Regions from separate parts of the Bacillus sp. LR--39 genome, predicted to be linked through region 1. Evidence: riboswitches for the same ligand, from Rfam matches in the RefSeq annotation. Region 1 holds a riboswitch; each other region holds the start of a gene.

The links. Region 1 has a riboswitch for S-adenosylmethionine ahead of metN (methionine ABC transporter ATP-binding protein MetN). Riboswitches for the same ligand answer to the same signal wherever they lie in the genome.
Region 2: linked by a shared signal. The riboswitch ahead of ACWHAR_RS10735 (5-methyltetrahydropteroyltriglutamate--homocysteine S-methyltransferase) and the one ahead of metN (methionine ABC transporter ATP-binding protein MetN) in region 1 are both predicted to bind S-adenosylmethionine.
Region 3: linked by a shared signal. The riboswitch ahead of ACWHAR_RS08415 (methionine biosynthesis PLP-dependent protein) and the one ahead of metN (methionine ABC transporter ATP-binding protein MetN) in region 1 are both predicted to bind S-adenosylmethionine.

The regions. Positions count from the first base shown of each region.
Region 1 covers NZ_JBSIOT010000002.1:829,685-834,172, reverse strand. The annotation lists gene metQ (methionine ABC transporter substrate-binding lipoprotein MetQ) at 1-537, opposite strand, end outside; gene ACWHAR_RS13965 (methionine ABC transporter permease) at 551-1,219, opposite strand; gene metN (methionine ABC transporter ATP-binding protein MetN) at 1,212-2,237, opposite strand; SAM riboswitch class I at 2,343-2,449, opposite strand; gene ACWHAR_RS13955 (SCP2 sterol-binding domain-containing protein) at 2,561-2,911, opposite strand; gene ACWHAR_RS13950 (thioredoxin family protein) at 3,008-3,328, opposite strand; gene ACWHAR_RS13945 (toprim domain-containing protein) at 3,331-3,696, opposite strand; gene ACWHAR_RS13940 (YusG family protein) at 3,766-4,002, opposite strand; gene gcvH (glycine cleavage system protein GcvH) at 4,057-4,440, opposite strand.
Region 2 covers NZ_JBSIOT010000002.1:202,318-206,805, reverse strand. The annotation lists gene pepT (peptidase T) at 57-1,289, shown strand; gene ACWHAR_RS10745 (hypothetical protein) at 1,866-2,033, shown strand; gene ACWHAR_RS10740 (LURP-one-related/scramblase family protein) at 2,137-2,613, shown strand; SAM riboswitch class I at 2,697-2,783, shown strand; gene ACWHAR_RS10735 (5-methyltetrahydropteroyltriglutamate--homocysteine S-methyltransferase) at 2,862-3,998, shown strand; gene ACWHAR_RS10730 (methyltransferase domain-containing protein) at 4,034-4,488, opposite strand, start outside.
Region 3 covers NZ_JBSIOT010000001.1:1,774,478-1,778,965, forward strand. The annotation lists gene metC (cystathionine beta-lyase) at 1-398, opposite strand, end outside; gene ACWHAR_RS08415 (methionine biosynthesis PLP-dependent protein) at 391-1,512, opposite strand; SAM riboswitch class I at 1,582-1,707, opposite strand; gene ACWHAR_RS08420 (esterase family protein) at 1,882-2,604, shown strand; gene ACWHAR_RS08425 (YjcG family protein) at 2,630-3,145, shown strand; gene ACWHAR_RS08430 (GNAT family N-acetyltransferase) at 3,150-3,581, shown strand; gene ACWHAR_RS08435 (AbrB/MazE/SpoVT family DNA-binding domain-containing protein) at 3,742-3,975, shown strand; gene ACWHAR_RS08440 (ABC transporter ATP-binding protein) at 3,976-4,488, shown strand, end outside.

The sequences.
Region 1 (4,488 bases):
TTTTTTGAATGTCAGGTTTTTCGGGTTTTTCGTAATGTTTTTCGTAGTGGCTTCAATCGTTTTTACCTTCGGATCAAGTGTGATCAGTCCGGCTTTTTCAAGCATCGCCAGCATACGGCCTTGTTCAGCGACATTGTTAGTCATGATGATGGTCGCGCCTTTAGGCAGGTCTTTCAGTGATTTGTATTTTTTCGTGTAAATTCCGAATGGCTCAAGGTGAACGGCTCCGGCATTCACGAGTTTGTAATCTTTATTTTCTTTCATTTCCTGTTCAAGGTAAGGAACGTGCTGGAAGAAGTTCGCATCCACTTCATTATCAGCTAACGCTTTGTTGTACATTTTGTAATCGTTCAGCACTTTTACTTTTAATGTGTAGCCTTTTTCCTTCAAGAGCGGTTCCGCTTCTTTTAAGATTTCAGCATGCGGTGTTTTTGTCGCGGCGACGACGATTTCCTTTTTATTTGAGCCGTTTGATCCGCAGGCGGCCAAAACTCCCGCGAACACAAGCAGCAGCGCACTTAATACAATCTTTTTCAATGTAAATCCTCCCTTATCTTTTGTCTATTATATTTGTAATCACATCACCGATAATCTGAATGATAAAGACGATGATGAGTATAAATACTGTCGCTACAAACGTTACATCCGTATTATTGGACTGGTAGCCTTCTACATATGCAAGGTTTCCGAGTCCGCCTGAACCGATGGCGCCGGCAATGGCGGTAGATCCGATCAGGGCGATGGCCGTAACGGTGATACCTGAAATTAACGCAGGCATTGATTCAGGAATCAGCACTTTGAAGATAATTGTCGGTGTCTTTGCTCCCATTGATCTGGCAGCTTCGATGACTCCTTTATTGACTTCCCGCAGCGCGATTTCAACAAGTCGGGCATAAAACGGCGCGGAGCCGATAATCAGCGCCGGCAATGCGGCGTTCGGCCCTAAAATCGATCTGACTAAAAACTTAGTAAAACCGAGAAGCAGAATAATTAAAATAAGAAACGGAATAGACCTGAAAATATTAACGACCGCCGCAATCACGGTGTTAATGATTTTATTTTCCCATAAGCTTCCCTTGCCCGTTAAAAAGAGCAGAAGACCGAGAATCGCTCCGATGATAAATGAAAAAACTAAAGCAATGACCGTCATATAAAGGGTCTCGTATGTGGCCGTCCACAGCTCGGTTATATCAACGTTCGGGAACCATTTTTCAAACATTTGTGATCACCTCTGCTTCTACCTGTTTGTCTTTGATGAACCGGATCACGTTTTCTACTTCTTTTTCCTGACCGTCAATATGAATGAATAAAGAACCGTAGGCTCCGTCCTTCGTCTGTGAAATTTTCCCCTGCAGAATATTGACGTCCACATCAAAGTTTCGGATCATTTCCGTAATGAGGGGCTGCTCAGCTGCCTGCCCGACAAATGAAAGCTGAATCGTTTTTCCTGTCGCTGTTTCCTGCAGAAAATGCTGGATGGTTTCTTTCGTCTCCTCCGGTTCTGTCACCTGCTGAACGAAACGCTTGGTCATCGGTTCGCGCGGGTTTCTGAAAACTTGGAGTACTTCGCCTTCTTCAACGACTTTCCCGTTTTCCATGACGGCGACTCTGTTGCAGATTTTTCGGATGACGTGCATTTCATGGGTAATGAGCACGATCGTCAGACCGAGTCTGTCATTTATATCGGATAAAAGATCCAAAATTGAATCGGTCGTCTGCGGATCAAGCGCTGATGTCGCTTCATCGCACAGAAGGACTTTCGGATTATTGGCGAGCGCCCGGGCGATGCCGACACGCTGCTTTTGACCGCCGCTCAGCTGCGACGGATAAGACTTTTCTTTCCCCTCTAATCCGACCAGTTTAATCAATTCATCAGCGCGGCGGACCCGTTCGCTTTTTTTCACGCCGGCGATTTCCAGCGGGAACATAATGTTCTCCCGGACGGTGCGCGACCACAGAAGGTTAAAATGCTGGAAGATCATGCTGATTTCCTGGCGCGCTTTTCTCAGTCCGCGGCTGCTTACTTTATTTAATTCCGTCCCCGCGACTTCCACGGTTCCCGACGTCGGCTTTTCAAGGCCGTTCAGGAGACGGATTAAGGAACTTTTACCAGCTCCGCTATATCCTATAATTCCAAATATTTCGCCCTTTTTGATATCAAGAGTGACATCTTGGACAGCATTGACATCCCCATGCTTCGCTTTGTAAATTTTTGAAACATTTTGAAGATGGATCAAAGCAATCACCCGCCTTACACTATTCTAAGAAATCTTCCGGGTTTCTCCGCAAAAGAAAAGCCTTTCTGCAAAAATGAGCAGAAAGGCTTATTGAAAAAGGCCTTTCTCTCATCTTCCAAAGCAGACCGCTTCGAGTGAATTGGCACCATTTCAACATTGTTGATGGTTGCCGGGCTTCATAGGGCACTTCCCTCCACCTCTCTTGATAAGAGAAAACATATCGTATTTTCGTCCGGAAATTCTTACTGTAGAATAGCACGGCGAATGATAAAAAGTCAATAAAATAAATATTGGAAGCTATTGTCACATAGTAGATTGGCAGTTTAAGGCCGTTTACTGATCGCCTGAAAAAATCCGTTTGTCAGCCAGAGGATGGCCTCCAGCTTCAGCAGAGCTCTGAATGATCCTTTCACTTTGAGTTTTCCGCTTTGGATAAGCTTTTGCAAAGAGACATCACCATGCAGGAGATGGATGATTTCCGTCTGGTTTCCGTAAAAGGTCAAATTAGATTTTTCCTTTGAAACCGACGTTTTTCTCATTTCTCCCTGTCCGTTAATTGAGACCGTTAAGGCTTCTGTTTCTCCTTGGAATGTAATCAGCAGCGTTGAGGCGTTTAATAGCGGTTTCAAAAACAGATGCTGTCCGTCATTCTCTGAAACTTCTATTTTCTCCACTCGTATAACCTCCCGTTTTAATGGCCATACATACACTTTCTCTTTTTAACGGACAGAACCCTTTATAAACCGCACGACATTTTCCTGTAAATATTGTCACATCGGGAACGTTTGCGATGTTTTTTGTTTAATCAGCTCATATAAATAGGAAACGGAGCGGAAGGCGTATCCTTTCTCAACAAGCTCTCCGCCTTTAAACAGCAAAAAGCACGGAACGCTTTCAATCTGATAGGCTTTGGCGAATGCGGGGGAATAATTCACGTTGTTTTTATAGAAGGCGGCGCCGGGCAGCATTTCTTCGACGACAGTAAGCATTTTGGACGCCAGCTGGCATGTGCCGCAAAACGGGGTGTACAAATACAGGAGATAAACGTCATCCTGAATCGATTCGAGTTCATTTTCTTGGAGTTCTTTCATGTTTACCACCTCAGGTCGTTCTTTTTCAAAAATACAGTGTCAGCATCAAAGCCGGCTCTGATCAGCACAGATGCGAGATGATGGCCTGGGCACGACTCGACTTGCCTGTATGTTCTGTCTATATAAATATGGCGCGCTTCGGGAAGCTCCCGTTTCAGCTGTTTTCTTAATTTTTCTCCGGAGTCATCTGCGTCCGTTAAAATATAGACGTCTCTGTCAAACAGGCGGTCCGCCAAATCTTCCAGTTCGGTTTGGCCGATCGTCCCGTTTGTACAGACGATTTCTGCGGGTTCGATGAGCACTTCCCTGACTTTGATTTTATCAGATTTTCCTTCTACGATAATGACCTTTTCATCTCCGTTGTACATAAGCGCGTCACCTGCCGATTGTTTTAGCGTCAGATTGAAAAAGAAGGCAGTGAAATTCACCGCCAACTGTTAACACCAGCCACTCTCATAATCGCAATCGACATATTTCGGATCGCTGCCGTTTATGACATCGGCTGTTTTATAAAATTTTTGATTTTCAAATGAAAAGCCCTGTTTGAGCTCGTACTGGTCCATGCCTGTCATCTCGCCGATGGCTTCATTTTCATGAAACAAGGAAAACCGGCCGTTTTGAAAGCGGCCCGTAACGTTCTCCGTCACATCGACCTTTTGTTTATCAAAAGCCATTTTAGACACCTCCCGTTACAGATAGAATGTCCAAATGGCCCGTTTGCTATCCGATCAGTCTTCCTGTGTCATTTCGTCATATTGCTCGGAAGTCATGAGGTTTTCGATTTCTTCAGCATCAGCCGGTTCCACGACGATCATCCACGCTTTTTCATACGGAGACTCGTTTACGAATTCAGGACTGTCATCAAGGTCTTCGTTCACTTCCGTCACCGTTCCGTTAATCGGTGCGTACAGTTCGGATACGGTTTTGACGGATTCCACGCTGCCGAATGGCTCGTCCGCTTTAATTTCGGCGCCGACTTCCGGAAGCTCGACAAAGACGATGTCGCCAAGTTCGGCTTGCGCGAAATGTGTAATCCCGATGCGGGCTTTTCCGTCCTCAACTTTGACCCATTCGTGCTCTTTGGAATAACGCATATCTTTCGGTGTGCTCATCTAAATCCCTCCATTTTTTTCTTATAATAAGAAGATACCATAATTCTT
Region 2 (4,488 bases), 630 kb from region 1:
GCGAAATAGAAATCCCTCCCCCGCGCATGGTAAGATAAGACAAAGGAGATGACGGTATGAAAAATGAAATCATTGAACGCTTTACCTCTTATGTAAAAGTCGATACACAGTCTGACGAAAACAATGAAAACTGCCCTTCAACCCCCGGCCAGCTGACATTGGCCAACATGCTGGCAGATGAATTAAAGTCGATCGGCATGACAGACATCACAGTCGATGACAATGGGTACGTCATGGCGACTCTGCCGGCAAATACGGATAAAGACGTGCCGACTGTCGGTTTTCTGGCTCACGTGGACACCGCGACCGATTTTACCGGAAAAAATGTGAATCCTCAGATTATTGAGAGCTACGACGGACATGATATCGTTCTGAATGACAAACTCAATGTCGTCCTGTCGCCTGAGCAATTCCCAGAGCTCTCCCGCTATAAAGGCCAGACGCTGATCACAACAGACGGCACGACGCTGCTCGGAGCCGACAACAAAGCGGGCATTGCTGAAATCATGACGGCAATGGCGTACTTGATCAAACATCCGGACATCAAACACGGAACGATCCGGGTCGCGTTCACGCCCGATGAAGAAATCGGCAGAGGCCCTCACAAATTCGATGTCGGCCGCTTCAACGCCGCATTCGCCTACACGATAGACGGAGGCCCCCTCGGCGAACTGCAATATGAAAGCTTTAACGCAGCAGCCGCAAAGCTTACTTGTTACGGAAAAAGCGTCCACCCGGGAACGGCGAAAAACAAAATGGTCAACGCTTCAAAAATCGCGATGGAATTTCACCACGCGCTGCCGAAAGAAGAAGCGCCGGAATATACGGAAGGGTATGAAGGCTTCTATCATTTACTTTCCATGAACGGAGACGTTTCTGAAGCCGCCCTGTCGTACATCATCAGAGACTTTGACAGAGACCGCTTTGCAGAACGAAAAGAATATATGCAGAAAACCGCCGATGCGCTGGCGGCCAAATACGGCAACGAAAGCATCAAGCTTGAACTGCGTGATCAATATTACAACATGAGAGAAAAAATAGAACCGGTCAAAGAGATAGTCGATGTCGCCTATCAAGCCATGAAAAACCTCGACATCGAACCGATTATCGAACCGATCCGGGGCGGAACCGACGGATCACAGCTCTCTTACATGGGACTGCCGACACCGAACATTTTTACGGGCGGCCAAAACTTCCACGGAAAATATGAATACATTTCCGTCGATCATATGGAAAAGGCGGTAAACGTCATTGTTGAAATCGCCAGGCTCTTTGAAGAGCGCGCTTAAAACCAAAGCCCCATGCTTTGGTTTTTTTCTTTCACATGAAACCTTTCCTTCTTTCTTTCCGTATATAAGGTATGAATTGGAAAGAAGGAGTGAAGACTATGGCAAGAGGGACTGTAGCGAAAGAATTGAAAAAAACCTTAAAAGACCCGCGTGTTCTGGAGACAAAATCAAACCCTTTTAAAAAACTGCGGAAAATGTTCAAACGATTTTTTTAAGATAACATCTCGTTTTCTTTAAAAAAATAAAGAAAGCGCTGTCAACTCGCAGTCATCTGTTAGAAGCAGTTATTTTGCATATTATAAGGTTTTTTAGGGTACTGAATAACACAAGGCAAACGAAAACACTGAAATAGTTATTTAGACACTTACAAAAAATAGTGAAAAAGTTATATAAACGATCATCATCCATCAGCCGATACAATCTATAGAACCACAACAAGAGCAAAATTTCTTCAACCCATAGTTATTTTTACGGAAAATGACGTTATTTTTTAAAAAAGTGACAATTGTTTGAATACTTTTCGTTTGTTTTTTCGTACAATAATAATACCAAAACTTTTTTTGGGAGGTATGTAAAATGATGCTACTTATTTTTGCTGCTTTGACAGGGTATCTTGTTTTCTCTTTCAGTAAGGACAACCGCCGGAAAACGCCAAAGACAAGCCCGCTGGTGACAGCTGCCGACACGAATAACATCATTGATTTAAATGCGATCCGTCAAAAACGCCGGATGCCGCTATCATAAAAACGACAGCTGCCGCAAAATCGGCAGCCTTTTTTTTATGCACCCGGCCGATATGAAACCAACCGCCTCCTTTTTTCGTACAACATAAAAAAGGAGTTTTTTTATGTACCATTTTTACATCAAAGAGCGAATGTTTACGTTTAAGAATCGTTTTCAAGTGTTTCTTGAAAGCGGAAAAGAAGTCTACAATGTTGAAGGAAAGCTGTTTTCATTCGGTGATGAACTGAAGCTGACTGATTTGGACGGCCGCACGCTCGCCAGCGTCAATCAGAAACTGATGTCGCTCGTTCCCCGTTACGAGATTTCCGTCAGCGGCAAACCCGTCTGCCAAGTCATCAAGAAAGTCACGTTTTTCAAACCGAAATTTGAAATTTCCGGGGTCGGCTGGGACCTTACCGGCGATGTGTGGGGGCGGAATTTTCAAGTGACAGACGGAAAATCAAACCGGATGACCGTCACCAAATCATGGATGAGCTGGGGCGATTCCTATCATTTGCAGATTGAAAAGGAAGAGGATATTGCTCTTTGTCTTGCGATCGCCATCGTGATAGATATGATTCTATTTGAGGGTGACAAATAAAAATATTTATCGAAATATATTGACAATATGAGAAAACATACTAAGATTAGAGTATTACAGTTTATTCTGAAAAATAGCATATTTCCTTATCAAGAGAGGTGGAGGGACTGGCCCTATGATACCCGGCAACCGCTGTTCAGCAGAATGGTGCTAAATCCTGAAGATAAGGTTGAGATTTGCGGACGCAAGCTCTTCCCTATCCGAGGGAAGAGTTTTTTTATATTTCATCAGGAAAGAAGGAATCGTTCATGTCACAGCAAAACACAGAACAACCATTGCATACTCTTCTAAGAAAAAACCCGCCGTTTCGCGCAGATCAGGTCGGAAGCCTGCTGCGGCCGGCGGCTGTGAAGCAAGCCCGCCTGCAAAGAGCGGCAGGTGAGATTTCAGCAGAACAGCTGCGCGAAATCGAAAACAGAGAAATCATCCGCAGCGTGGAAAAGCAGAAAGAAACCGGCCTCAATGTCGTGACTGACGGCGAATTCCGCCGTGCCTGGTGGCATTTTGATTTTCTCGAAAATTTAGACGGGGTTGAGGCATTTACGCCTGAAAGCGGCATTCAGTTTCACAACGTACAGACGAAAGCGCGCGGCATTAAAGTAACGGGAGATATTGATTTTTCTCAGCATCCGATGCTCGAAGATTATAAATTCCTGCACAGCATTGCCGGCGATGCTGTTCCGAAAATGACCATCCCCAGTCCGAATATGCTGTTTTTCCGCGGAAAATTGGAAAAAGCGTCCTACCAGAATGATTACAAACAATTTCAGCACGATGTGTCAAAGGCGTATAAAAAAGCGATTCAAGCTTTCTATGACGCCGGGTGCCGCTACCTTCAGCTCGATGACACCGCATGGGCCGTTTTCTTATCGGAAGCGGGGCTTCGTCAGATTGAAGCTTTCGGCACAACGCCGGATGAGCTGCGCAAGCTGTTTGCAGCTTCCATTAATGACGCCATCAAGGACCGCCCTGACGATCTGAAGGTTACGATGCATATCTGCCGCGGCAACTTCCAATCCACATGGACGGCTGAAGGCGGCTATGATGCAGCGGCTGAAACGATTTTTGACGGGCTTGATCTTGACGGATTGTTCCTGGAATATGATGATTCCCGCTCCGGCGGCTTTGAACCGCTTCGTTATGTCAAACGCTCTGATCTTCAGCTTGTGCTTGGATTGATTACGTCGAAACATGGCGAACTTGAAGACAAGGACGCGATTAAACGCCGGATTGAAGAAGCTTCACAATATGTCAGTCTGGATCAGCTTTGCCTCAGCCCGCAATGCGGATTCGCCTCCACTGAGGAAGGAAACCTGATCACAGAAGAACAGCAATGGGCGAAACTGCGCCATGTCGTCAACATTGCCGGTGAAGTCTGGAAATAAAAAAAAAGACACGCGATCAGCGTGTCTTTTCCGTTTTACAGCGGATCGGTCCCGATTAAAATATCGATATCTATCGTGACAGCAGCCTCTTTCCGGCTGATAAACCGCCGGATGCTGTCATCAGTACATTTCCATGTTAAGGGCGTCATTTTCACAAGCCGCTCGAGGTCAGGCTGCGCTAAGGTCTTCGTGTAACACAGCCGTTTGCGCTCAAAGGTTTGAAAGCCCGCTTGGAATCGTCCGGCCGCAGAATCGGCGGTGTCTTTCCGCCGAGGGCTGTCTCCGAAGAAAAATTCCCTTACTTCCTTCAAATAATCACGCCGCGGCACCGCTTTAATGACTGTGCCGCCCTTTCGTAAAAGTCTGCTGCATTCCTTGTAATTCCAAGGTGATAAAACAGACATCACGACATCAAAACAGCTGTCGGCAAACGGCGCATCCGCCACATCAGCGACGGCAAAAACCAAATGATTCCCGAAGGCCTTTGCGG
Region 3 (4,488 bases), on a different contig from region 1:
GCCACTTCGTTGATATCCGTCATATCGACAAAGGTATGTTCGATCCCGAAACGGGACAGAACCTCAGTCACCATGCGGAATGTTCCGCCGTACACATCCTCCGTGACGAGAACATGGTCGCCTTGGGATAAGAGCAGAAACGCCGTCGAAATCGCCGCCATTCCGGAGCTGAAAGCAAATCCTCTCGTTCCGCCTTCAAGACCTGCGATCGTTTCTTCAAGCGCTGTTCTTGTCGGTGTGCCTGAGCGGCTGTAGTCATATGTCCCGAATTCTTCAAATGAAGACTGATGGAATGTGGAAGCATGCTGGATCGGGACGCTGACGGCTCCGGTGGCTCCGTCTGTTTTAAATGGATTGTGCACGAGCTGGGTTTCCAGCGTCCAATTGTGATTACTCATATGATACGGCCCCCTCTTTTACTTGCTGTAATGCCTGCTTTACATCCCGCTTCAAATCTTCTGCATGTTCAATGCCCACTGAAAATCTCAGCAGACGGTTGCAGACGCCGTTTGCGATACGGATGTCTTCCGGAATGTCCATGTGCGTCTGCGTCGCGGGATATGTAATAAAGCTTTCCACCCCGCCGAGACTTTCTGCGAAACAGATCGTTTTCAGCGCCTTTAAAAACGGATTGACCCATTCCTCTTTTTGCAGCCGGAAAGACAGCATCCCGCCTTTTCCGGGATATAACACGTCGGCAATTTCTTCTTCCTGTTCTAAAAATTCTGCAAGTTCACGGGCGTTTTCTTCATGACGGCGCATTCTGAGTCCGAGTGTTTTCATCCCTCTCATTAAAAGCCACGAATCAAACGGCGGGAGAACCGCGCCGATCGCATTTTGGTGATTAAACATGATCTCGCCGAGCTCTTCATCCTTAACGACAGCCAGACCGGCAAGGAGATCATTGTGCCCCGCTAAATATTTTGTGGCGCTGTGAATGACGATGTCCGCTCCCAGTTCAAGCGGGCGCTGGAGCACCGGGGTATAAAACGTATTATCCACAATTAAAAGCAGGCCGGCTTCTTTCGTAATCCGGGCGATTTTTTCAATGTCCGCCTCCTGCATTAACGGGTTTGTCGGTGTTTCAACAAATACCGCTTTCGTATTTTCCGTTATTTTGGAGCGTAAACAGTCTTCATCGCTGAAATCATCGTAAATAAAGCTTAAGCCGTATTTTCTCCATTCGTTTTCAAACAAACGGTACGTGCCTCCGTATAAATCGGAGGATACAATCAATTCATCCCCGCTTTTAAATAAAGCCATAATGGTTTGAATGGCTGCCATTCCCGAGCTGAAAGCAAATCCTCTCGCACCGTTTTCCAACACGGCGATGGCGTCTTCGACGAGCTGGCGTGTCGGGTTTTTCGTGCGCACGTAATCAAAACCTGTAGATTCTCCTATTCCTCTATGGCGGTAAGCGGTGGACAGATAAATCGGCGGACTGACCGTTCCCGTTGCTTCTTCGCTTCTATTTCCGATTTGGGCTAATTTTGTATCAACATGCTGCGTCATCAGTAAGCACCATCCTTTTTCAAAAATAAAAAAGCCCCCTCTTCATAAGAAGAAGGAGCTTTTCTCTTCCTCTTATCTTCCAAGCATGTGAATCGCTTGCTGGATTTAGCACCTTGGCACTTTGCCTTCCCGCGGCAAAGCAAACCGGTTGCTGAGGTTTCAAAGGGCCAGTCCCTCCACCTCTCGTGATAAGAATATTGTTTTGTATTTTCTGATTGTTCTATATTAACGCACTATAAAATGAATTTCAATAACTTTTTATTTATCTGAACTCTCGCAAGAAGTGCATCTGAAGAAAGAAATTTCTAATAATTCATGGTACAATAGGAAAAAACCATCAAGACAAGAAGCGGCCTGGAGGAATGCGATGTGGCATCAAAAAACGGAATCATTCATGAGAAAAAACTTTTCTCCCATGAGCTTGAAGAGGAAATGACCGTTTTGGTCTACCTGCCCGCCACCTTCTCCCCCCTGTATAAATATCATACGGTCATCGCTCAGGACGGCCATGATTATTTCAGATTAGGGAGAATTGGGCGGCAGGCGGAAGAGCTTATGTCAAAAGGGGAAATTGACCGCTGCATCATTATCGGCGTCCCTTATAAAAATGTGCGGGAGCGAAGAAACACATACCATCCAGAAGGCTCTAAGTTCGCCTCATATAAGCGATTTATCGCAAATGAGCTCGTTCCTTTTATCGACAAAGAATACCCGACTTATCAAGTCGGATACGGCCGCACCATGATCGGGGATTCCCTCGGCGGAACCGTTTCGCTCATGACGGCGATTGACTATCCGAACATGTTTGGAAACGTCATCATGCAGTCTCCGTATGTTGACGGGCACGTGCTGGATGCCGTCCGGCAGTCGGAGGATCTCAAACAGATTTCCGTCTATCATCAAATCGGAGAAAAAGAAACCGGCGTTCACACGACAGACGGCCAGGTTCTTGATTTCACCGCGCCGAACGAAGAGCTCAAACAGCTGCTGGAAAGCAAACAGTCTGAATACACGTATGAAACCTTCGACGGGGATCATAAATGGACCTACTGGCAGCCGCTCATCACGCCGGCGCTGAAAAAAATGCTGTAACCATTCATTTAAGGAGGGAACTTTCATGAAATACGGTATTGTTTTATTTCCATCAAAAAAATTACAGGATCTCGCAAACTCGTACCGGAAACGCTACGACCCGAGCTACGCGCTCATTCCTCCGCACCTGACGCTAAGAGATCCGTTTGAAGCGACAGAACAGGAAATCGAGCAGGTCGTATCACAGCTGAGACAGACGGCGAAAGAGTCGCATCCGCTCGTTCTGAAAATCACAAAATACAGCTCGTTTTCTCCTGTGAATAATGTGATATATATGAAAGCGGAGCCGACGGAGGAATTAAAATCTCTGAGTGAGAAATGCTACTCAGGAGCATTATCCGGCGAGCCGGAATACAGCTTCGTTCCGCATGTCACGGTCGGCCAGAAGCTGTCGTCAGATGAACATTCCGACGTACTCGGACAGCTGAAAATGCAGGACATTTCCCACGAAGAAGTCATCGACCGTTTTCACTTGCTCTATCAGTTGGATAACGGCTCATGGACTGTGTACGAAACATTTTTATTAGGCGGAGGAGAATAACTGTTTGGAATCCATCATCGCAAAAACTGAAAAACAGCTGAACGACGCTTTTTTCGTCAGAAAAGAGGTCTTCGTTAAAGAACAGCACGTTCCGGAAGAAGAAGAGATTGATCAATTCGAGGACACGTCAGAGCATATAGTCATATATGACGGCGGCCAGCCGGTCGGAGCCGGCAGATGGCGCATGAAAGACGGGCATGGAAAATTAGAACGCATCTGCGTGATGAAAAGCCATCGTTCTTCAGGCGTCGGAGCCATCATTATGCAGGCGCTTGAAAAAGCGGCGGCAGCCAAGGGCGCCGACAGCTTTATCTTACATGCGCAGACGCAGGCAGTTCCGTTTTACGAAAAACAAGGATACCGCGTCACATCCGGCGAAGAATTTCTCGATGCGGGCATCCCCCATCTGGAAATGATAAAGAAACACAAACGATAAAATCAAAAGCACTCCTGTTGATATGGCAGGAGTGCTTTTTTTATGAAAATAATACTATTTCATGAATTTTATTGAATTTTATGGAATTTTAATGTATGTTTAGTATACTAAGTATTACAATTCATACAAAAAATACAATTCATATTTCGGAGGGATAAACATGACGGCACCAAAAGGAAAGCATATATTCGGGACTGTTAAAGTGGGCACAAAAGGACAGATTGTCATTCCTAAAGAAGCAAGAGATGTTTTCGATATAAATCCGGGGGATTCACTGCTTATGCTTGGGGATGACCAGCAAGGTATCGCACTTGTTAAACAAGAACTCTTTTTCGAATTTGCAAAAGATATTTTAAACGCTAAGCAAATCGATGAAGATAGTGAGGATGAGTAAATGCACGCGATTGAGCTGAAGCAATTAACGAAACATTATAAAGAAACCGCCGCCGTTGACCGTCTTGAGTTCTCAATTGAGAAAGGGGAATTTTTCGCATTACTCGGTGAGAACGGAGCCGGAAAAACGACATTAATCAGTATGCTTTGCGGACTCCTTTCTCCGGATGACGGTGATGCATCAGTGCTTGGACACAGTATTTTGACTGATTTGGATAAAATAAAACCGAAATTGAATATGTCCCCGCAGGAAACAGCCATCGCTCCTCATCTAACCGTACGGGAAAACTTAGAGTTTATAGCCGGAGTCTACGGAATTCCGAAAAAAGAAGCAAAAAAAAGAACAGATGAGATGCTCGAATTGTTTCAATTAAAAGAGAAAGAAAGAGCAAAAACAAAAACATTATCAGGAGGAATGCAGCGCCGCCTCAGCATCGCAATGGGAATGATCACCAAGCCGGATATTTATTTCTTAGATGAACCGACATTAGGGCTGGACGTCCGTTCACGCCGC